Regions from separate parts of the Desulfosporosinus meridiei DSM 13257 genome, predicted to be linked through region 1. Evidence: predicted binding sites of a transcription regulator. Region 1 holds the regulator's gene; the other holds the start of a gene.

Evidence for each region. The regulator CtsR, encoded in region 1, represses protease genes until heat stress. The targets are predictions, from matches to a motif close to AAGGTCAANNAAGGTCAAAT.
Region 2: DESMER_RS12305 (DnaJ C-terminal domain-containing protein) is a predicted target of CtsR. The motif match lies at 10,102-10,121, and genes of this name have one in related genera.

The regions. Positions count from the first base shown of each region.
Region 1 is NC_018515.1:197,498-208,749, forward strand. It holds gene DESMER_RS00965 (MDR family MFS transporter) at 1-332, opposite strand, end outside; gene rbr (rubrerythrin) at 531-1,118, shown strand; gene DESMER_RS00975 (M24 family metallopeptidase) at 1,350-2,537, shown strand; gene DESMER_RS00980 (hypothetical protein) at 2,729-3,049, shown strand; gene DESMER_RS00985 (CtsR family transcriptional regulator) at 3,221-3,691, shown strand; gene DESMER_RS00990 (UvrB/UvrC motif-containing protein) at 3,706-4,221, shown strand; gene DESMER_RS00995 (protein arginine kinase) at 4,211-5,251, shown strand; gene DESMER_RS01000 (ATP-dependent Clp protease ATP-binding subunit) at 5,320-7,761, shown strand; gene radA (DNA repair protein RadA) at 7,909-9,345, shown strand; gene DESMER_RS01010 (hypothetical protein) at 9,701-10,177, shown strand; gene fdhF (formate dehydrogenase subunit alpha) at 10,369-11,252, shown strand, end outside.
Region 2 is NC_018515.1:2,674,904-2,686,155, forward strand. It holds gene DESMER_RS12260 (riboflavin synthase) at 1-601, shown strand, start outside; gene DESMER_RS12265 (bifunctional 3,4-dihydroxy-2-butanone-4-phosphate synthase/GTP cyclohydrolase II) at 637-1,839, shown strand; gene ribH (6,7-dimethyl-8-ribityllumazine synthase) at 1,907-2,368, shown strand; gene DESMER_RS12275 (sigma-70 family RNA polymerase sigma factor) at 2,512-3,132, shown strand; gene DESMER_RS12280 (spore coat protein) at 3,192-3,389, opposite strand; gene DESMER_RS12285 (hypothetical protein) at 3,407-3,616, opposite strand; gene DESMER_RS12290 (UbiD family decarboxylase) at 3,875-5,644, opposite strand; gene lpdD (prenylated flavin chaperone LpdD) at 5,649-6,068, opposite strand; gene clpB (ATP-dependent chaperone ClpB) at 6,312-8,906, opposite strand; gene DESMER_RS12305 (DnaJ C-terminal domain-containing protein) at 8,964-9,953, opposite strand; gene DESMER_RS12310 (diacylglycerol/lipid kinase family protein) at 10,316-11,248, opposite strand.

The DNA.
Region 1 (11,252 bases):
AAGCCAAAAAAGATAAGTGCAGGGACATAAACCTCCCAAATAGGCAGGAGCCCTATGGAACCGACGGAGAGAACAGCTCCCACGAGACCTATAATCATAATTCGTCTGGGTCCAAAACGATCCGCTAGGAAGCCACTGAAGATTTGGCCAATCAGAGAGACCGCTGATTGAATGGCAAGCAGTGTACCGGCTTCTGTTAATGTACGGTTTAATACAGAATGCATAAAGAGGCTATTTAAGGGCCACATCAAAGAATGCCCAGCCGATTGTGTAAATCCGCCAATAATTAAAATCATGACTGAGGGCGGAATATCTACAGGTTTGAATTTCAAAAGTAAGACCACCTTAGGTGTATAGTTTCCCTTCTATAATTAATTCGACATTCCTATAAGGAAACCTTCATAACTGCTTAAACCAAAATATCAAAGGTTTAGGACAAGATTTGCTGGCCTCATAGATCAGAAGTCAAAGTTTTTAAGCATAAAAAATGGGTCAGGTGTGAGAAACTACCGAAAAGGAGTGTGTGAATTATGAAATTCTCGGAAACTAAGACCTTTAGAAACTTAAGCGACGCCTTTGCGGGAGAGTCACAAGCGCGTAATCGTTATGCATTTTTTGCCGGAGTTGCCAAGAAAGAGGGGTATCAACATATCCAAGCTGTTTTTGAAGAAACGGCAGATAATGAGAAAGAGCATGCTAAGGTTTTTTATAAACTTCTTGTTGCGCACACAAAGGAAGAGACAGAGATTATCCATGTTGACGCCGATTATCCGTTGGTTTATAAAGATACCCTGACAAACTTAAAAGCTGCAGCAGCAGGAGAAAGGGAAGAGTGGGCTGAAATCTACTCAAAGTTTGCCGATATCGCCGCGCAGGAAGGTTTCTCTGATATATCAGCAGTCTTTAAGAAAATCGCCGAAGTCGAGAAGCATCATATGACACGGTTTGATCATTATGCTAAGGGGATTGAGCAGGGGACAATTTTCAAGAAAGATTCCCCAACAGTGTGGAAATGCACAAACTGCGGCTATATTCATGAAGGCCCTGAGGCACCGGGTCAATGTCCGGCTTGTGCTCATCCTCAGGGTTATTTTGAAGAACTGCCGGAGAAATATTAGGATAGCTGTGCTCAAACTTATAAATCTTGGTCTTTCAGCCCCACATTTCACCTAGCAGCAAAGCAAAAGCAGTCTCTTCCACTTCCATCGAAGTGAAAGCAGACTGCTTCTTAATTCTCAATGCCCTAAGGCACTTGTTTTTATAAGGAAAAACCTTGCAATCTTAGAAGAAAATATACATAATAGTAGTAAAATTTTCGGAATATTAAATAAAAACGAGGGGGGAAATGAGTGAGAACACCATTAACAGAGTTGCAAAAAAGAGTAGCGGATTTTCAAGTAAGTCTCCAGAATAAAGGTGTCGAAGGTGCGCTTTTGGTGCAAAGAGCAGATACTCTCTATTTTAGTGGAACAGCGCAAAATGTACATGTTTATATCCCGGATAAGGGAAAGCCAATTGTGCTGGCCTATCGCGATTTTGAGAGAGCGCAGAGAGAAAGTTCCTGGCAGGTGATTCCCCTCAAAGGGATATCAAAAATTCCTAAGGATATTCAAGAAGCAGGACTTCCTTTGCCAAGAGTGATGGGTTTAGAACTCGACGTTCTTCCGGTAAACAATTTTGAGCGTTATCGCAAATCCTTCCCGGAGATTACGTTGGTAGATATTTCCGGCGAAATCCGTCTGCAGCGTTCAATGAAATCAGACTGGGAGATAGCCAGACTGGAAGAGAGTGCCCAAATCATGTCATTAGTCATGGAATTCGCTAAGGAAGTTCTTCAGCCGGGTATGACAGAAGTTGAGCTAGAAGGTTTATTAGCAGGCAAAGCCAGAGCGCTAGGGCATGATGGGCTTGTCCGAATGAGAGGATTTAATTCAGAGTTGTATGTTGGAACAATAACCGCAGGTGCAGGCTCAACTGCACACAGTAGTTTTGATGCGCCGATAACCGGTTCAGGTATTTCAGTTGCTCATCCAAATGGCGCATCATTGCATGAGATTCAAATAGGTGAACCAATCGTTGTGGATATGGTAACGGTGGTCGATGGCTATCAAATTGATCAAACTAGAATATTAAGTTTGAAGCCTTTATCTCAAGAGCTTAGAATGGCCTATGAAACTGCCCGGCAGGTTGAAGAGAGAATCCGCAGTGCCTTAATTCCGGAAAGGATTGCCGGTGAGGTCTATGAGGAAATTCTAACGTGGGTTAGCGAGAATACTCCCTATGGAGAGAACTTTATGGGTTTTGGAACAAGCAGAGTTAGTTTTATTGGACATGGAGTGGGGCTAGAACTGGATGAACTTCCAACCATCAGTAAAGGGTCAAAGATAGTCTTAAAAAAGGGGATGGTTGTAGCAATCGAACCTAAGTTTGTTTTTCCGGGCATTGGAGCTGTCGGAATTGAAGATACTGTTGTCATCGAAGCTGAACTAGGCGCACGATATTTATCTACAACACCACGAGAATTAATTGAAGTCTAAACATGAAAAATGCCAGCTTAGCAACACTTTGCTGGGTTATATGAAGCTAAATGGCTTATAAAGGGCGATTATGTAAATATTTCAGGACAAACGTCCTTGCTTAAGCAGCAGGGATTTTTTTTGTGGGTCGCGAATTAGCATACGTGGACAAATTCTTTAGAGTACTTGATCCGAGACTAGTGGAGGCAACCATGAAAGAAAAATATGTATCGTTAAGTTCGAGGGAACTTCAGCTTATGCTACAGGGTACCTTACAATGGAATGACATATCCCCGCGAGTGACTTCATCAAAAACCGGGATGCGAAAGCTTGGTGAATCAACGGATAAACCGATAGATAATTTAATAGATAAACCATCGCATACCAAAGAGATAGAGCAAATTTGGGACGATTTTCCGCGGAAAGATGTTTATACTAAGCGCCTGGAAGGCCAACCGGTAATTTGGCTTTTAGGGAGTGTTGGTGTTTTAACCATATCTTCATGGTTTTACTTTGTTTTGTTCTCGAAGTAGGGTAACCCCTTGCATATTGTTCGTGAGGAAGGGCTAGTATAAATTATTAGTGCCTTCTTATTTTTTTTGTAAAAATCTTTGCAAATTTAATAGAATTTCGGTATCATATTAATAGAAGGTCAGGAAAGGTCAATAATCTAAAAAATACTAACTGACAAGGAGACATAAGCAATGGGAAACCTGGCGGATCGCATTGAAGAATACCTAAAGCAGATTTTAGAGAAGACGACAGAAGGTTACATTGTGTTACAAAGAAGCGAACTTGCAGGAGAGTTTGAATGTGTCCCATCTCAGATTAACTACGTATTAGATACTCGATTTACAGTTGAACGTGGCTACCTGGTGGAAAGTCGGCGGGGGGGCGGGGGGTATCTGAGGATTATTCGCCTGGGTCTCGGAATTGAGGGACAGTATCAGCAGGTTATGCGCCAATTGATTGGAGAACACCTCTCTCGTGATCGATCAAATGCTTTGGTTAACAGGCTCTTGGATGAGGAGTTGGTGACAATTCGGGAAGCGGCCTTGATTAAGAGCATCCTTTCAGGAAACAATTTAGCAGGAGAATTTAGAGACTGGGACACATTGCGTGCATCTCTAATGAAAGATATTTTAACAACACTGAGTCGAGATGATTTAGTCTAAAAGGGGGTTTTGAAATGCTTTGTCAGCATTGTAAACAAAAAGAAGCTATTATGCAATTTTTCATAACAGAGAATGGAAAAACTCGGGAAGTTCATCTTTGCGAGGCGTGTGCCAAAAATACCCAAGAGGTAAGTTTTGTCTTTCACCCAGCCATAGTTCCCGAGTTCTTACAGGCACTCTTTGGCTTTAATGCCCCTACAAAAGACCAACCGGCAGAGATGACCTGCCCTAAATGTGGAATCAGCTTTTCCCAAGTTACGCAAGTCGGAAAACTTGGCTGCAGTACCTGTTATGAAACCTTTGAAAAGCAGCTTGAACCATTGTTGAGGAGAGTTCATGGCGGTGGTCAAAATGTCGGAAAGATTCCGGCAAGACGGGGAGCAGATCTGAGAAATCGCCTGGAACAACGAAAACTTAAAGAAAAACTCCAAGCCTTGATTCAACAAGAAGCCTTTGAGGAGGCTGCTGTAGTAAGAGATCAGATCCGCGAATTTGAGCAATCAAAAGGAGGGGAAAAAAGTGATTCGTAAGGAATTATTGTTGCAGCATAGCGCCTGGATGAGTGAAACCGATTCTCCGGTTGTTATAAGCAGCCGGGTGAGGTTAGCACGTAACCTTGAGGATTTCCCTTTTCCCCATGGGCTTAATTCAGAAGGGGCTGCTCAGGTTGAAAAAACAGTTGCCAAGGTGTTGACGGATAATGAGGGTAATAATGTTGATCTGATTTATATACCTTTAACAGAACTGAATACTATTGAACAACAAGTTCTTATCGAAAAACATCTGATTAGTCCAAGTCTGGGAGGGGCCACTGGGGCTAGGGGTGTAGCCTTGGCTCCTGATCATCGCTATGCGGTAATGGTCAATGAGGAAGATCATCTGCGAATTCAAGTGCTTTTGCCAGGAAATCAACTTCTGGAATCTCATCGTTTAGCAACAGGTCTCGATGATTTATTAGAAGCAAAGCTTGATTTTGCTTATAGAGAGAGTCAAGGATATCTAACCTCTTGTCCTACTAATGTAGGGACAGGGTTAAGAGCTTCGGTTATGGTTCATTTGCCGGGACTTGTTATCACAAAACAAGTTCAACAGGTTTTAGGTGCAGTGACTCGTTTGGGGCTTGCTGTACGTGGGTTATATGGTGAGGGGTCACAAGCCTTTGGGCACATCTATCAAATCTCGAACCAAATTACTCTCGGCAAAAGTGAAGAAGACATTCTCTCTCATTTGGATGCGGTAACCGGACAGATTGTTGAGCATGAACTACAGGCGAGAGATCTTCTTCGCCGACAAACTCCAATGCTGTTAGAAGATAAGGTCTGGAGAGCCAGGGGAACTTTGCAGAACGCTCGATTGCTCTCCTCTGAAGATGCAATGCATCTTTTATCCCATGATCGCTTAGGTACAGACATGGGTTTATTGCCTAAAACTAAAGATTGTTTTGCAACCTTAATTGTTGATACCCGCCCGGGGTGCTTACAGTATATCCTTGATCGAGAACTTGATCCCGGTCTGCGGGATCAGGAACGGGCACGTTTGGTACGAGAACGGATCGCGTAGACAGGTTTAGACATCTGAATAAATGAAATCATAGAAGTATAGGCAAAGGACAGAAAGGATGAAAGATAATGAAGGGACGTTATACTGAACGAGCACAAAAGGTATTAGCGATTGCCCAAGAAGAAGCCAAAAGAATGGGGCATCAAGTTGTAGGGACTGAGCACGTTTTATTGGGACTTATTCAAGAAGGAGAAGGTATTGCTGCCCAAGCTCTAACGGGAATGAACTTAGATCTTGCAAAGATACTAAGTCAGATTGAACAAATCACGGGAGTTGGTCAGGCAATTAAAGGGGAGGTTGGTTTCACTCCTCGGGTAAAAAGAGTCTTAGAATTGGCTAATGAGGAAGCTCATCGCCAAGAAGTTAATTATATAGGAACTGAGCACTTACTTTTGGGTCTCATCATGGAAGGAGAGGGAATTGCTGCTCGTATCTTAGCAAATCTTAATGTAAGTCCTGAAAGGGTATGGAAACAAGTTGCCAAATTACTGGGTGGAGAGTTTGATGAAGCTGCCATACCGGTTTCCAACTCAGTTCCGGCTTCCAAAAATGCCGGCTCAGTGACTACGCCAGCCTTAAATGAGTTTGGAAGAGATCTGACTTTACAAGCCCGGGAAGGACGTTTGGATCCTGTAATCGGAAGGGAAAAGGAAATAGAGCGAGTCATACAGGTCTTGAGTCGGCGCACCAAAAATAATCCGGCTTTAATTGGGGAGCCGGGCGTGGGAAAAACCGCTATTGCCGAAGGGTTAGCTCAAGGGATTGTTAATAATCGAGTTCCCGAAATTTTAGTAAATAAGCGAGTCATTACCTTAGACTTGTCAGCCATGGTCGCCGGAAGTAAATATCGCGGTGAATTTGAGGAGCGGCTTAAGAAAGTTATGGAAGAGATTCGGGCCGACGGAAACATCATTTTGTTCATCGATGAATTGCATACCTTGATAGGGGCCGGTGCTGCTGAAGGCGCAATTGACGCTGCCAATATCTTAAAGCCTGCTTTAGCTAGAGGTGAATTACAGTGCATTGGAGCTACCACTCTTGAGGAATATCGGAAATATATTGAGAAGGATTCTGCTTTAGAGCGTCGCTTCCAGCCTATTTCAGTGGGTGAGCCGACGGTAGAGGAAGCCATTATCATACTGCGCGGCTTAAGAGATCGCTATGAGGCTCATCATCGGGTGAAAATCACTGATGAATCCATTGAAGCTGCTGCCCGTTTATCCGATCGCTATATCTCGGATCGCTTTCTGCCTGATAAAGCAATTGATTTAATGGATGAAGCAGCTTCCCGGGTTCGACTGGCTAGTTTTACGGCACCACCTGATCTGAAATTACTTGAGGAAGAAGCGGAACGTTTAAAGAAAGAGAAAGAAGCGGCTGTTTCTAGTCAGGAGTTCGAGAAGGCTGCGGGATTACGTGATCAGGAGCAAAAATTACGAGCTGAATTAGCTGAGCAGCGTGGGGCTTGGGAGCATCAGCGCTATAAAGAAAACGCAATGGTTACAGGGGATGATATTGCTCAGATTGTTGCCAGTTGGACGGGGATTCCGGTCAAGAAACTTGCTGAAGAAGAAAGTGAACGTCTTCTGCATCTTGAAGATCTTTTGCACCAAAGACTCATTGGACAGGAAGATGCAGTCACGGCAGTAGCTCGAGCTGTTCGCAGAGCGAGGGCGGGCTTAAAAGATCCTAAGAGACCTATCGGCTCCTTTATATTCCTTGGGCCAACAGGTGTCGGAAAAACTGAGCTGGGGCGAGCTTTAGCTGAGGGGATGTTTGGAGACGAGAAAGCTCTTATCCGTATTGACATGTCAGAGTATATGGAAAAACACGCGGTTTCTCGCCTTGTGGGAGCACCTCCGGGATACGTTGGACATGATGAAGGAGGGCAGCTCACAGAGGCGGTAAGACGTAAACCCTATAGTGTTGTCTTGCTTGATGAAATCGAAAAAGCCCATCCTGAAGCATTCAATATCTTACTCCAAGTCCTAGAAGATGGACGCTTAACAGATACCAAAGGAAGAACCGTTGACTTTAGAAATACTGTAATCATCATGACTTCTAATGTCGGCTCTTCCTTCCTGAAAAAAGAAGCAATGGGCTTCGCACCTAAAAAAGATGAAAAGACTGATTATAAAAATATGCGCGGACATGTAATGGAAGAATTAAAGCGCTCCTTCCGCCCGGAGTTTTTAAATCGGATTGACGAGATAGTAGTCTTCCATTCCCTCCAAGATGAACACCTACTGAAGATTGCTGACATCTTAACGCGCCAAGTCAATAAGCGCTTGAGTGAGAATGGCTTGGAACTACAGGTCGAGCAGAGTGCCATTGAACTAATTGCCAAAGAGGGTAATGATCCCATTTTTGGAGCGCGGCCTTTGCGCAGAGCAATTCAAAGATTAATTGAAGATGCACTTTCTGAAAAAATACTTGAAGGGGTCTTTAAAGCCGGAGACCGAATTATTGTTGAAGCAGAAGAGGGAAAAATGAAATTTTCCCAAGGTTAATGCTCGCTAATTCCAGAGAATAATAACGAACGACATAAAAGGAGCAATGCGAATGTTGCTCCTTTTATTCTGCCTTTATAATGTAGGAATAAAGAGTATAATTAATTCAAGGCATACAGAAATCGTCTTCCAGAAATGAGGCGTTCGATGAAGATTAAAGTTATTTATCGGTGTTCAAATTGCGGCTCCGAAAGCCTTAGATGGTTAGGAAAGTGTCCAAAGTGTGAAGAATGGAATACTTTAGAGGAGACAGTAAGTCAGCCTAAAACTATGCCCCCCCAAAGTCAGAGAAAGTCTTCGCCGAAGAGGTTGTTCGAGGTCTTGGCGGGTAATAGCGATAGAATTGTAACCGGTATCAGTGAATTCAACCGAGTACTGGGTGGTGGCATTGTTAAGGATTCGATCATTATCTTGACTGCTAGACCCGGCGCAGGAAAGTCGACGTTGCTGTTACAAGTCGCTGATGATGTTGCTAATAAGGGTTATAGAGTCTTGTATGCTTCAGCCGAAGAAAGTGATAGTCAAATCAAAAATCGTTCTGATAGAATTCTCAATGGCGCTAGGAGTAGCATCTGGGTATTATCTGATACGAGCATGAACCACGTTTTAGCTTCAATTGAGGAGCTTGATCCGGATTTAATTATTATTGACAGTATACAGACCTTTTCCTTGGAAGAGCACAATTCCCGCCCGGGTTCACCTATTCAGACAATGGAGTGTGCCAACGAACTCCTGAAAATCGCAAAGAACAACAATCGGCCCAGAGCAGTAATCATGGTTGGGCAAATGACGAAGGATGATGAAATTGCCGGACTTCGTGCTCTGGAACATTTGGTAGATGCTGTCTTGATTCTAAACGGTGAAAATGGGGAAGAATTACGGGGAGCTTGGTGTTCGAAGAATCGATTTGGAAGTACAGGAGAAATAGGCTTTTTTTCAATGACAGAAGAAGGGATGCAATCCATTGATAATCCTTCAGAGTTCTTTATGACTCAAAGAGGAGAAGGGCAAACCGTTTCGGGATGTGCTTTGACGGTAATCAAAGAGGGGACGCGGCCAATTATTGTTGAAGTGGAAAGCCTTGTCTCCAAATCCTTTACCCCCTATCCGTCGAGAATAGCAGAGTGCTTGAGAAGAGATCAGTTAAACACCTTGATTTCCATCTTGGAGCAAAGAGGCAGAATCAGTCTCTACGATAAAAATGTAGTTATTAAAACCACAGGAGGTCTCCAGCTTAAAGAACAATCTGTCAGTCTGGCAATTATCATGTGCATTGTTTCTTCTGTCAAAGAGCGGGCAATCCCCAATGATACAGTATTTGTAGCAGATGTAGGACTTACCGGAGAACTAAAAAAGGTACCTGCTATTGAGGCTAGAATTCGGGAGATTGACAGAATGGGGTTTAAGCGAGCTTATATTGCTAAAAACTCTATGCGGGATATTTCAAAATTCAAGAATGTAGAGATTATTGAGAAAAATACTCTTTATGAGGTTATTATGGATTTAAAGATGAAGGATAGAGTTAAGACTGAAACAGTATTTCAAAGTACTGAAGATGAAGAAAGATTTTTTACTCATGAGTAACGTGTTGGGGCATGAGATTTTAAAGAAGTAGTGTGTTTCGCTTTACCAGGCCGTATCGGTCTGGTTTCTTTTGTCTTAGCTGAGGTCGATAATCTTTCCTTGCTTTATGCCCGTTGGCAATCTCCTTGCAACGGGCATTTCTAAGGCCCGGATGTCCGGGTGGATCCAGTATGCCCTGCGCCCCTATAGTTGTCATCCTGTGGCTATAATTACCAGGGCTTTTATTCCACAAGAGCGTTGAAAAACCAAGTGGCCCAAGTATATAATTAATATGTTATGCAGATACATAAGTAAATAATAATTTCGATATCCCTGACAAGTCAACACAGTGAAGCTAGTCTAAGGGGGAATTAGATTGAACTATGAATTATTGAAGACCTCTGCGCCTGAGTTTAGAGACGCTTCTTTGAGACAAGAGCTGGGAAGGGAAAAGTGTAAAATACTAGATAAGTACCAACTAAGAAGCAACACTAGACTGTATTGGGAGCGATATTATGAACATCAACCCATTCAGGAGTACTTTAGTCACAAATTTGCCAGAAAGGCATCTCCCTTGGGTATGATTTTTTATATTTATAAACTTTGCTATGCCAAGGTAAAATATTTTCAGCAAAATTGGGGGGAGTTTGTTCCCTGCATTTATAATTGGCAGGTTGGGTTGTTTGAAGAGACCGAATTGTGGGATTTGGAATTTATCAGACATTCCAGATCAGGACTTATTTTGGATTTAAGGAATTTGGCCCGAATTACCAAATATGAAGATTTTTTGGCTTTATGTGATTATCTCAACTGGCAGGGGGTGGGAAGGCCTATTGGCGCACCCATTTTATAATGATCAAAATATTAGGATAATGACTAGCGCAGGCTCAAAAAATAGACTATAATAGTCCATAAGCTAAGAGTTATATTTAAGCATATCATTTTAGTGATGACAGAAAGCTGAATAAAATCACCAATTTGTTATTATTAACGATTGGTGATTTTTGACAACGTGAAGGTATTCTATAATGAGGAGTGAGACATTTGGAGTGGTTAAGTTTAACCATAGACGGACAAGATGTCAACGTACCAAAGGGAACAACTGTACTAGAAGCCTGTCGCCTGCATGGTATTGCAATTCCTACCTTGTGTCATGACCCGGAACTGACTTCTGCAGGCTCCTGCCGGTTGTGTATCGTACAAATCGAAGGAATGCGTAACTTGCCGCCCTCCTGCGTTACTCAAGTTGCCCAAGGAATGATCGTGCAAACTCAAAACCCTAAAGTTCGAGCAGCTCGCAAAACAATTTTGGAACTTTTAGTAGCGAATCACCCGTTGAATTGCATGACTTGCCAAAGGATGGGAGATTGCTCACTAGCTCAGTATGCTTATGAGTACGGTGTTACTGGGGCGTGCTATCCGGGTGAGCGTCGCCAAATACCCTTAGATGAGGGGAATCCTTTTATTATCAAGGATTCAAACAAATGCATTTTGTGCGGCAAATGCATTCGTGTCTGTGATGAAATTCAGGGACGCAGCGTTCTGGACTTCTCCTTCCGAGGGTTCGATACGCAAGTGGGTCCGGCCTTTAATCTCCCTTATCACGAATCAGAATGCGTTTTCTGTGGTTCCTGTGTATCAGTCTGTCCCGTTGGGGCATTAACGGAAAAGAAAATGGTGGGCAGAGGACGCCCTTGGGAAATCAAGAAAGTCCAAACCACTTGTCCCTATTGTGGGACAGGGTGTAACTTTGACTTAAATGTGAAAAACGGAAAAGTAATAGGGGTAACCTCTAATTTAAGTGCTCCTGTTAATGGTCGGGCACTATGCGTCAAAGGAAGATTTGGAATGGACATGATTTATAATTCCAATCGGTTGGCAACTCCTTTAATACGAAAGGATGGGGTCCTGGTACCCGCTGAATGGGA
Region 2 (11,252 bases), 2.4 Mb from region 1:
GCCAGATTCTGGTCAACTAATGCTTGAAGGTACTAAAGTACTGAATGGGACTCAGATTGGTGATAGCATTGCTGTTAATGGTGTCTGCTTAACTGTTATTCATCTAAATGGCCATGAATTTACCGTAGATGTAATGGCTGAAACCCTGGCAAAAACCAATTTAGCTGATTTAAAAAGTGGTAGTCGTGTTAATTTAGAAAGAGCTTTACAGCTTCAAACAAGGTTAGGTGGACATCTAGTTAGTGGGCATGTAGATGGAGTCGGCAGCATTCGTCGAATTGTCCCATGGGGAATCGCACAAGTCTATGAAATCAATGCTCCGCCTGCACTTCTCTCATTTATGCTCCCAAAGGGTTCAATTGCTATTGATGGGATTTCTCTAACAATAATCGATGTAGAAGCAGACTATTTCACAGTTTCACTTATTCCACATACTTCTAAAGAAACAACTCTAGGGATAAAAGGAATTGGCGCCGGTGTTAACCTTGAGACAGACTTGATTGGAAAATACGTTGCTCGTTTTATGGGCCTAAACACTAACCAAAGCACAAAGAAGCCAGACCTTTCGCTGGGTTTTTTAGCAGAGCATGGATTTATTTAAGAATATATTTTATTTAAAAGTAAGGAGTGAGTGCTATGTCATTCAATACAATTGAAGAGGCTTTAGAGGATATACGTCTAGGAAAAATGGTAGTTATGGTTGATGATGAGGATCGTGAAAATGAAGGGGATCTAGTCATGGCCGCTGAAATGGCTACTCCTGAAGCAATTAACTTTATGGCTACCTATGGACGAGGGTTAATATGTGTTCCCTTGACAAAAAATCGAATACACTCCCTCCAGCTAGAGCAGATGGTTAATAATAATACAGATCCTCATGGTACAGCTTTTACGGTAAGTGTTGATGCAATAACTAGCTCAACTGGGATCTCTGCTTTCGAAAGAGCCGAGACCGTAAAAGTTCTAGTGAATCCTCACAGCAAACCCAGCGACCTACAGCGTCCAGGTCACATTTTCCCACTTCAAGCTCGTGAAGGAGGAGTACTAGCTCGTGCTGGTCACACAGAAGGCTCAGTGGATTTGGCTCGTCTCGCCGGTCTTCAGCCTGCTGGTCTAATCTGTGAGATTATGAATGAAGACGGTTCAATGGCCAGAGTACCTGACCTTCAATTATTTGTTAAAAAACACAATCTTAAATTGATTACTCTAAAAGATCTTATCAGCTATCGACGCCAGTCCGAAAAACTAATTGAAAAAGTTGAGAGTATTCAGCTTCCTACTGGATTCGGTGAATTCCGTGCAGTGGGATACCTTAGTATCTTAGATAACGAAGAACATATCGCCTTAGTTAAGGGGACTGTCGATGATGGGCAGCCAGTTCTTGTCCGAGTACATTCTGAATGCTTGACTGGGGATGTTTTCCATTCTAAGCGGTGTGATTGCGGTGATCAATTGGCCGCAGCTATGGAAGAAATCGAACAAGAAGGTCGCGGTGTTCTGCTCTATATGCGCCAAGAGGGCCGCGGGATAGGTTTGTTAAATAAACTAAGAGCTTACAAGCTTCAGGAAGAAGGAAAAGACACCGTCGAAGCAAATCTGGCCTTAGGTTTTCCGGAAGATTTGCGTGACTATGGTGTCGGTGCTCAAATTTTAGCGGATCTTGGAATTTCCAAAGTTCGCTTAATGACTAATAATCCACGAAAAATTGTTGGTTTAGAAGGTTATGGTTTAAATGTTGTAGAACGGGTTCCTTTAGAAATTTCAAGTAAGCCGGAAAACACCAAATACCTTTGTACTAAAAAACAAAAAATGGGACATTTTTTATCAGAAGTACGTTAGTATTTAAATTATTTAATAGTAAAGTCTAGTCTATGCTCTTGATAGTACAGAAAGGATGATATTTATTATGAAAACTTATGAAGGAAACCTTATCGCCCAAGGATTAAAAATCGCAATTATTGCTGCACGTTTTAACGAGTTTATTACAGGCAAATTAGTTAGTGGAGCCATTGACGGCTTACACCGCCACGGTGCTCTGGAAAGTGACATTGAAATAGCTTGGGTTCCCGGAGCATTTGAAATTCCTTTAGTTGCTCAGAAAATGGCACTCACTAAAAAGTATGATGCAGTCATCTGCTTAGGTGCAGTGATTCGTGGAGCTACTCCACATTTTGATCTTGTTAGTAATGAAGTTAGTAAAGGAATTGCTCAAGTCGGCTTACAAACCGGGGTACCGATAATTTTTGGAGTTATAGCAACAGATAGTATTGAACAAGCTATTGAACGGGCAGGAACAAAAGCAGGCAACAAAGGCTTTGATGCAGCTATGACTGCTATTGAAACATCAAATTTATTAAAATCATTTTAAGAAATCTTATAGCATAGATTGTTTCAAATATTCTATTGGCAGATCATGGAGTATTGTCCACTAAATTATCCTTGTCAAATCGCATTAACTTTATTAAACTCTGATAGGTGAGTGCAATTTATTGACAAGGAGTTGAGAGCGCCATGACTTCGAACATTTGCAACCAGAATCAGGAGACTGCCATGCTTGAAGCAGCGCGCTCCGGCAATAAAGATGCTTTAAATGAGCTTATACTTTATTATGAACCAGAAATTCGTATGATTGCAGCAAAATATTATTTACCTCGGGCAGATTATGAGGATTTACTACAAGAGGGCAGAATTGCTATTTATCGAGCGATAATGTCTTATGACCAAGATACTACTATTCCCTTTCTTCATTTTTTAAGAATGGTCATAAAACGTAAACTAATTGATAGCCTACGTAAGTATACACGCCAAAAACACACTAATCTTAATGAAGCTTTTTCTCTAAATAATGCAATTTCCGAGTCTGATGAAACAAGTTTTTTAGAGTTATTGCCCAATGCTGAAGACCCTGCTTCAATGGTTATCGCCAATGATGAAGTGAATTCAATGATTAATGATCTAAATAAAAACATGTCCAATTTAGAACGTTTAGTGTTTGAACACTATTTTATACAGGGATTCAAACAGCGTGAAGTATCAAAGAATTTAGGACTTCATCCAAAATCGTTAGATAATGCTATTCAACGTATTCGTCATAAAACAGCTCTCTATCGTTCACGCAAAGTTGCTGGCTAATAAAAAGCAAAATAAAGAACCGGGAATTTTTTGATTCCCGGTTCTTTATTTTACGCTTACTAAGCAATTCCACCACTTTGGCTAATTAATTTGCTGACCTTACTATGGGCATTAGTTGCTTCATTAGCTAAACGTAAGTATATGTCTCTTAAATTTGCATGATGAGCACGTGTAGCCAATGTCATGTAACCCATAGCAGCAGCCGCAGCGTCTTTTTCATAATCATATAACATATCTAAATCTGAAAATTGACTCATATAAATCCCCTCCTTTTCTATTGAAGTTCTACCATTCCTTTTTTAAAATACCCAACTACATCTTCTAAGCCTTTAGCCTGTTCTTTAAAAAAACCCTTAACTGCAGCGTCTTTTGCCATTTCATTATACATCTGGCACTTTTTCATGGCGGTTTCATTTTCAATTAAACTTCTGGTTAACATGCCTCGGTCAAGGACTTTCTTTACTTCCATATCACTTAGTTGCATCTAAATCCCTCCTTTTAAAAAACTAGTTTACATAACAGTCTCAGGATGTGTAAATATGCAATAAATTATTCGCAGTTCAAACAAATTAACTCAAACTTTTAAAAAATCCTACTTACTAGACAGGTACTCAGGCTGATGAATATTTAGCCATATAAATGATCTATTTAAATAAACGAATCCTTCAGAGATTAAAAGCAGAACTCCTTGTTTAATAACGGGAGTTCTGCCTTTTAGCTTCAAGAAGGTTTTTGGACTTAACTAACCAATTTTAATTCCATACTCTTTCCAGCGCCGATCTACAAGTTTGACAGTCGCTTCATCCGGGACAACTTCACCGGGATAGCCAGGTTTCATACGAGCATCAATGAGAATAGGACCACGGTATACTAGACGATGGTTAAGTATTTCTGTATGGGCATAAATGTCATGGGCAGGATCAAAGCGAGTAAAGACCTGCCATAGAAAACCCGAACTCTCTGATGCAAGCTCTAAATCATCAACTAAAATTGCCAGAGGCCAATTATTAAGAACCTCCTTTTGAAGATGCCCCAGTACCTCCTGAGCAAGTTCAGGAGTATTACTAAATGAAGGTGCTTCAATTAATAAGCAACCTGCACAAAAGGGTTTAATTCTAAGTACTCCCGGTAATATGACATTATCAATTTGACGAGGAAGCTCTCGTTTTGGCGATCCTAGACCAAGCATGATTGCCTTGCTTCCATGATTAAGATGTCGTCCCGTATAATCCAATGTATCCATAGAAGTATCGTTCAAGATTAGAAGGTCAGACTCTGGTTCAAAACGCTCCAACACTTTTTCAAGGAGAGTTCTAAAATCTTGTAACTCAAGCTGAACATCCGTAATGATCAAAAACTTAGTTAAAGTGAGCTGCCCTTCCCCTAAGATCCTGAAGGCATGGGCTAGCGCTTCTCGATGATAGCTCTCTCGTACAATAGCAGCGGCCAAAGCGTGAAAACCTGTTTCCGCATAGGTCCAAAGAGCTTTAACTCCAGGCATAACCACGGGAAACATCGGCGATAATAAAGACTGCAAATACTCTCCAATGAAATAGTCTTCCTGACGCGGTTTTCCTACTACCGTTGCCGGATAAATTGCATCGCGTCTATGATATACAGCATGAATATTAAAAACCGGAAAATCGTGGGTTAGTGAATAATAACCATAATGATCACCAAATGGACCTTCTGGCTTACGAACATGAGCTGGAACCGTACCACAAATTGCAAACTCTGCCTCAGCAATGAGGGCATGAGAATGTGAAGGAACCTTAACTTTTGACAGCTTATCTCCCATCAAAAAAGACGTGAAAATTAGCTCAGGCAGCATTTCGGGGAGAGGGGCTATTGCGGAAAGAACTAGTGCAGGTGGACCGCCTAAGAAAAGTGTCGTGGGCAGATCCTGTCCCAATCGTTCAGCTTCATGATAGTGGAAACCTCCACCCTTATGTATTTGCCAATGGATACCTGTTTGCTTAGAATTGAATATTTGTATACGATACATCCCTAAATTGTGTTCTTTCGTGACTGGATGTTCTGTATAAACTAAGGGTAAGGTAATAAATGGTCCACCATCTTCTGGCCAACTGGTTAAAACAGGTAAAGTGTTTAAGTCTATTGACCTAGCTCTTATTTCTAGAACGGGAGCATTCTTGGAATTGATAGTCCGCATACCACTCTTCGCTAAAGATAGTATCCAATCCTTTTCTTGCCAGAGTATAGAGGGTTTCGGTGGAAGCAATCGATTTAGGGCTGCAACAGCTCGTTTTACAGTTTCTTCTGGTCTGGGTCCAACAGCTAGATCTACGCGACCACGAGTTCCAAATAAGTTTGTTACCACTGGGAAAGAACTACCCTTTACTCGTTTAAACAGCAAAGCTGGCCCTTCTTCATCAATAACGCGACGGTGGATCTCTGCTAATTCAAGGTATGGATCTACCTCTGCCTCAATTTCTATAATTTGCTTTTCTCGTCGCAGAGTTTCAATAAAATCCCGCAAATTTTCGTGCACAATGTCACCTCTTAATGATTGTTTTGTCTAACTTGAGAGCAGCAAGGGCTACTTCAGTTAAAATATCACAATGTCTTATTATCTTACTCAGTTCATCAGAACTTAGATCATTCGAGTGAATTCCAGCTGTTATTACGACTACGCTTTGGAGTTCTTTAGCCAATACCGAAGCAACTTTCTTGGCAACTTCTACATCTTTGTGGCCTGGCACTGGCGTGATATAAATATCAGCACTCCATCCTTCTCCTCGAAGACTCGGTCTAGGCAGAGCCATTACAACTCCTCCAATATGAGGTCTCTCCCCGCCGATCAGCAGCCCATTAATACCATCACCTGTATTATGTAAAGTCAAGGTAGTTCGACAACGCCCTTCTCCTTCTTGACCTTGCCAACTAGGGATATGGATGGAACTTAAATCAAGCACATGACTTCTCCTCGCTTTATATTGCTTGCTATTTTTACCTGCTTTTCGCATTACTATTTACATTATACAGTTTGTCTTCATTAGAGCCAAGTTTTATCAAAGGTATTTAGCATAACCACAATATAAATTTACTTAACAATCCATGCAAATCTTTCCCCTAAGCCCTTTAAAAAAACCACAAAAAAAATTAGGGAGTGCAGCATTACTAACTCCCTAATCTAAGACGATTAATATCTGGACATCCTAATCTTTACTGGAAAATGAGTAGTTTCCAAAATCATCTATATCTACCAGAATCCTTTGTCCTTCCTTGAATTCCCCCTGCAATAGTTTAAGGGCCAAAGGGTTTTGCAACCGCTGTAGGATTACTCGCTTAAGTGGCCTTGCTCCGTACACCGGATCATATCCCTCGTTAGTGAGTTGCTCTTTCGCCTTTAAGGACAGCTCCAATGTCAATTTCCTTTCGCTCAAACGTTTATGCAACTGATTGAGTTGGATATTGACAATTTGACCAATATGCTCGCGTCCGAGTGGATGGAAGACTATTATCTCATCGAGTCGGTTAAGAAATTCTGGCCGGAAGTAGTGTCTAAGTTCTCCGTTAATAGTGTTTCTAACTTCCTCTTTACTAGCATTACGTTGAGTCAGCTCTTGAATTGACGGACTGGCAATATTACTGGTTAAGATTACTACAGTATTTTTAAAATTGACGATTCTTCCCTGTCCATCCGTCAATCTTCCATCATCTAAAAGCTGAAGTAAAACATTTGAAACATCCGTATGAGCCTTCTCCACTTCATCAAACAGTATAACACTATAAGGTTTACGTCGTACCGCTTCCGTAAGTTGTCCGCCCTCTTCATAACCTACATAACCCGGAGGAGCTCCAATTAATCGTGAAACAGTATGCTTTTCCATATATTCGGACATATCAATTCTTACCATTGCTTGTTCGTCATCAAATAAAAATTCTGCTAAGGCCCTCGATAATTCTGTCTTACCAACACCTGTTGGACCTAAGAAAAGGAACGATCCTAACGGCCTATTGGGATCTTGCAGCCCGGCACGTGCTCGACGAACAGCATCAGCTACTGCGCGGACAGCTTCTTCTTGACCAATAACTCTTTGATGAATCCGATCTTCCATTTGGACAAGCTTTTGCAACTCACTTTCCAAAAGTTTAGTAACCGGAACATGAGTCCAGGTTGCAACGACCTCAGCTATATCTTGTTCTACGACTTCCTGCTTTAGTAAAGTGTCTTTCTTAACTTGAAGCTTCTCTTCAGTAGCTTTAAGTTCCTTCTCTAAGCTAGGAATTATACCGTATTGAAGTTCTGCAGCTTTATTATAGTCTAACTGCTGTTGGGCTTGCTCCATTAAGGTTCGGGATCGATCCACTTCTTCTTTAAGTTGTTGAATTCTAATTAGAGTCTCACGTTCCCCTTGCAACTGAGCTTCCATTCCATAGCGTTCTTCCTTTAGATTACCTAGCTCTTCCTCAATCTTAGCCAAGCGTTCTTTACTTGCTTCATCTTTTTCCTTCTTCAATGCTTCCCGTTCAATTTCCAACTGCATCATTCGCCGCTTTATTTGATCTAATTCATAGGGATCACTGGTAATTTCCATACGCATCCGTGCACCAGCTTCATCAATTAAATCAATAGCTTTATCAGGAAGAAAACGATCACTAATATAGCGATCTGATAATACTGCAGCAGCTATAATTGCGCCATCGGTGATTCGTACCCCGTGGTGAGTTTCATAGCGTTCTTTAAGACCCCTCAGAATCGATATAGTATCTTCAACCGTAGGCGCATCAACCATAATCGGTTGGAATCGTCTCTCAAGAGCAGCATCCTTCTCAATGTACTTTCGATATTCAGCGAGTGTTGTAGCCCCCAGCATGCTGAGTTCTCCCCGGGCAAGCATTGGCTTAAGCATGTTACTGGCATCCATCGCACCCTCAGCTGCCCCTGCACCAACTACAGTATGCAACTCATCTATAAATAATATTACATCATCACGATCCTGGATTTCTTTGAGTACAGCTTTTAACCGTTCTTCAAATTCTCCTCGATATTTTGCCCCGGCAATTAAAGTTCCCATATCAAGTGAAATCACCTGTTTATCTTTGATTGCTTCAGGCACATCTCCCCTAACAATTCTTTGGGCTAACCCTTCAACAATTGCAGTTTTCCCTACCCCCGGCTCACCGATCAGAACCGGATTATTCTTAGTCCGCCTAGAAAGAGTTTGAATAACTCGGCGGATTTCTTCGTCACGGCCAATAACCGGATCAAGTCGACCTCGCCTTGCTTGTCGTACTAAATTTAGTCCATATTGCTCGAGGGCTGCATAAGTTCCTTCTGGGTTTGGACTTGTAACCCGCTGAGTACCTCTGATTTCACGCAAGGCCTGAAGTAATTTTTCTCTAGTCAATCCGGCTTGCTTGAGTACCTTTTCCGCCGCTCCTCCAGATTTTTCCCAAATTCCAAGCAAAAGATGTTCTGTGCTTACATATTCATCCCCAAAAGGAGCCATCTCATCATGAGCTGCCACCAATACATTTCTTAGACGAGGAGAGATACTCATTTGCACATTGCTTCCACTAATTCGTGGAAAACGGTTAAGCTCTTGACGAATCGTCGAGATTAGACTGCCGACTGCTATACCTAATTTCGTTAAAACCTGAGGAATAACTCCATCACCTTGCTCTAATAGGGTGAGCAAAAGGTGTTCAGGCTCTACTAAACTGTTTCCATTTCGTTCGGCCATTGTTTGCGCTTCTGAAATTGCTTCCTGAGATTTCTGGGTAAAACGGTTTGTGTCAAATGACATAATGTTCTCACTCCTTTTTAAGCTGGTTAATAGTTATTCTGGCTGGGGATTTTTAAATTACTTTATACCTCGATTTGCCGCCAATTCACGAAGGGCTGAAAGCTCTGGATCACTCATATTATCAGGTAATTTAATTGTAACTTCGACAAAGAGATCTCCGTGCTGAGTGGACTTTTCTAAATTAGGCATTCCTTTACCTTTTAAGCGAAATTTCTTTCCACTTTGAGAAAGGGGAGGAACTTTTAGCAAGACTTCCCCATCGAATGTTCGGATACTTACTTCACCGCCGGTAATAGCTCTATAGAAATCAACTGGAATTTCAGTCCTTAAGTTATCCCCTTCTCGAACAAAACTCGAATGAGGGCTAACGATTATGATTAGATATAGATTACCTGCCGGTCCGCCAGATATGCCAGCTCCACCTTGACCTGATAGTCTTACTTTCGAACCTGTTCGCACACCCTTTGGAATCTTGGCCTCGATTTGTTTATCTCCAGTTTTAACGACTCTTGTAGTTCCGGCATAAGATTCTTCGAGGGTTACTTGAACCTCCACTTCTAGATCCTGACCTGGTCGAGGACGCCCAACAGTTCCACCTCCGCCAAACCCCCGTCCTGCTCCTCCAATTCCCCCGAAAAGCGTAGAAAAGAAATCTGAATAACCTTCCCCGCCAAAACTGAATCCTCCGGTTCTACCTGTACCACCAAATAGATCTGCAATATCTTCCGGAGACATAGTGTAGGTATATCCTCCACTCCCACCACTAGGGTTGGACTGCCAACGATCCCAATTATAGTCCCCTCTTCCTCCCCGAGCTTTCCATTGTTGGTAGTCTTGACGGAGTTCATCGTACTTACGTCGTTTTTCAGGATCACTGATTGCTTGATAGGCTTCTGTTGCCTCTTTAAATTTCTCTTCGGCACCCTTATCGCCTGGATTAACATCAGGGTGATATTTTTTAGCTAATTTCTGATAGGCTTTTTTTATTGTCTTTTCGTCGGCATCAGGCGAAACTCCTAAGCTGACATAGTAATCTTTAAAATCCATAAAATCACCTCATAAACTCATCTAAGTATTGTTTATATAATAACTATTCCCAACAATTTTCTATCCTAAAATTTTTTAACAAGATTTATACTATTAAGATTCTCAGTAATTTTTACTTGTTATCCAAATTATAGTTCATTTAAGCCCAAAGGTCAATATTGGTCAGAGATTTTCTTGACCAATATTGACCTTTGGGTTACATTACGATAGGTTATCATTGATTTTGGGATATCCTATTTCAAGTTGAGTATCTCTAATCTTAATCTCCCATCCTCCAGTTCACCTCTATAACATCAAAGCAAAAAACGGCCTCTTCCACTTCGCCAGTGGAAACAGACCGTTCTTAACATGAAACATTGTTATTAATATCCCCATAAACATAGTATACTTGGCATCAGTCTAAACTGGATCGGACCATGTCCGGGCTGCTCTCCATCCAGATCAAGCAAAATCCTTTGATCAGATGATACTACCACGGATTGACCTCTATATACCCCAACTCCAGGGATTTTTAGATGGGTTCCTCGATATATCTTAGGAATATTTCTTAATATTGTCCAAGTTGAGAAATCACCTAAAACCACAACATCGAATAGAGCATCATCTAACTCAGCATGTGGCGCGATCATCATCCCACCGCCGATATAACGACCGTTTGCAACCATAATACTATTAAGACGACCACTGCATATGACTTTCCCATCAATTTCGCAGCTCATCATCTTATTGCGATACTTAAAAATGCTTATAACTGAACCGATTAGAAAGGAGAGCTTCCCTCCAAGGAGTTTACTTTGTTGGTTAACTCGTGCGACGGTTTCCCCACCTAAACCAACATCAGCAACATTGAGAAAATATCTTTGAAGCTGCTTTCCGTAGTTATCGTAAAAGAGTACTTCCCCAACATCTACTTGACGCTTATTGCCTCGTTTTAAGATTTGAATAAAACCCTCAATCCCTTTAGGAATTTGTAATGTGCGAATAAAGTCACAGCCGGTGCCATGTGAAAAAACAGCCAGTTCAGCCTGTGGATTAATAAGCAGATTATCTGAGAAGAAACCGTTGACCACCTCATTCATGGTTCCGTCTCCTCCCACAGAGATAATATGTGTATACCCGTCATTCAAGAGATTTCGGGTGATACGGGTACCCTCACCCGGTCCAGTCGTATAAGTATAATCAATAAGATATCCTTCATCACGCAGACGTTTAAGATAGTGGGGCCATCGTTTCCGAGTTTTGCCGTTCGCGGAATGCGGATTAACAATAGCGAACCATCGGCTACTTTTATGCATTTAG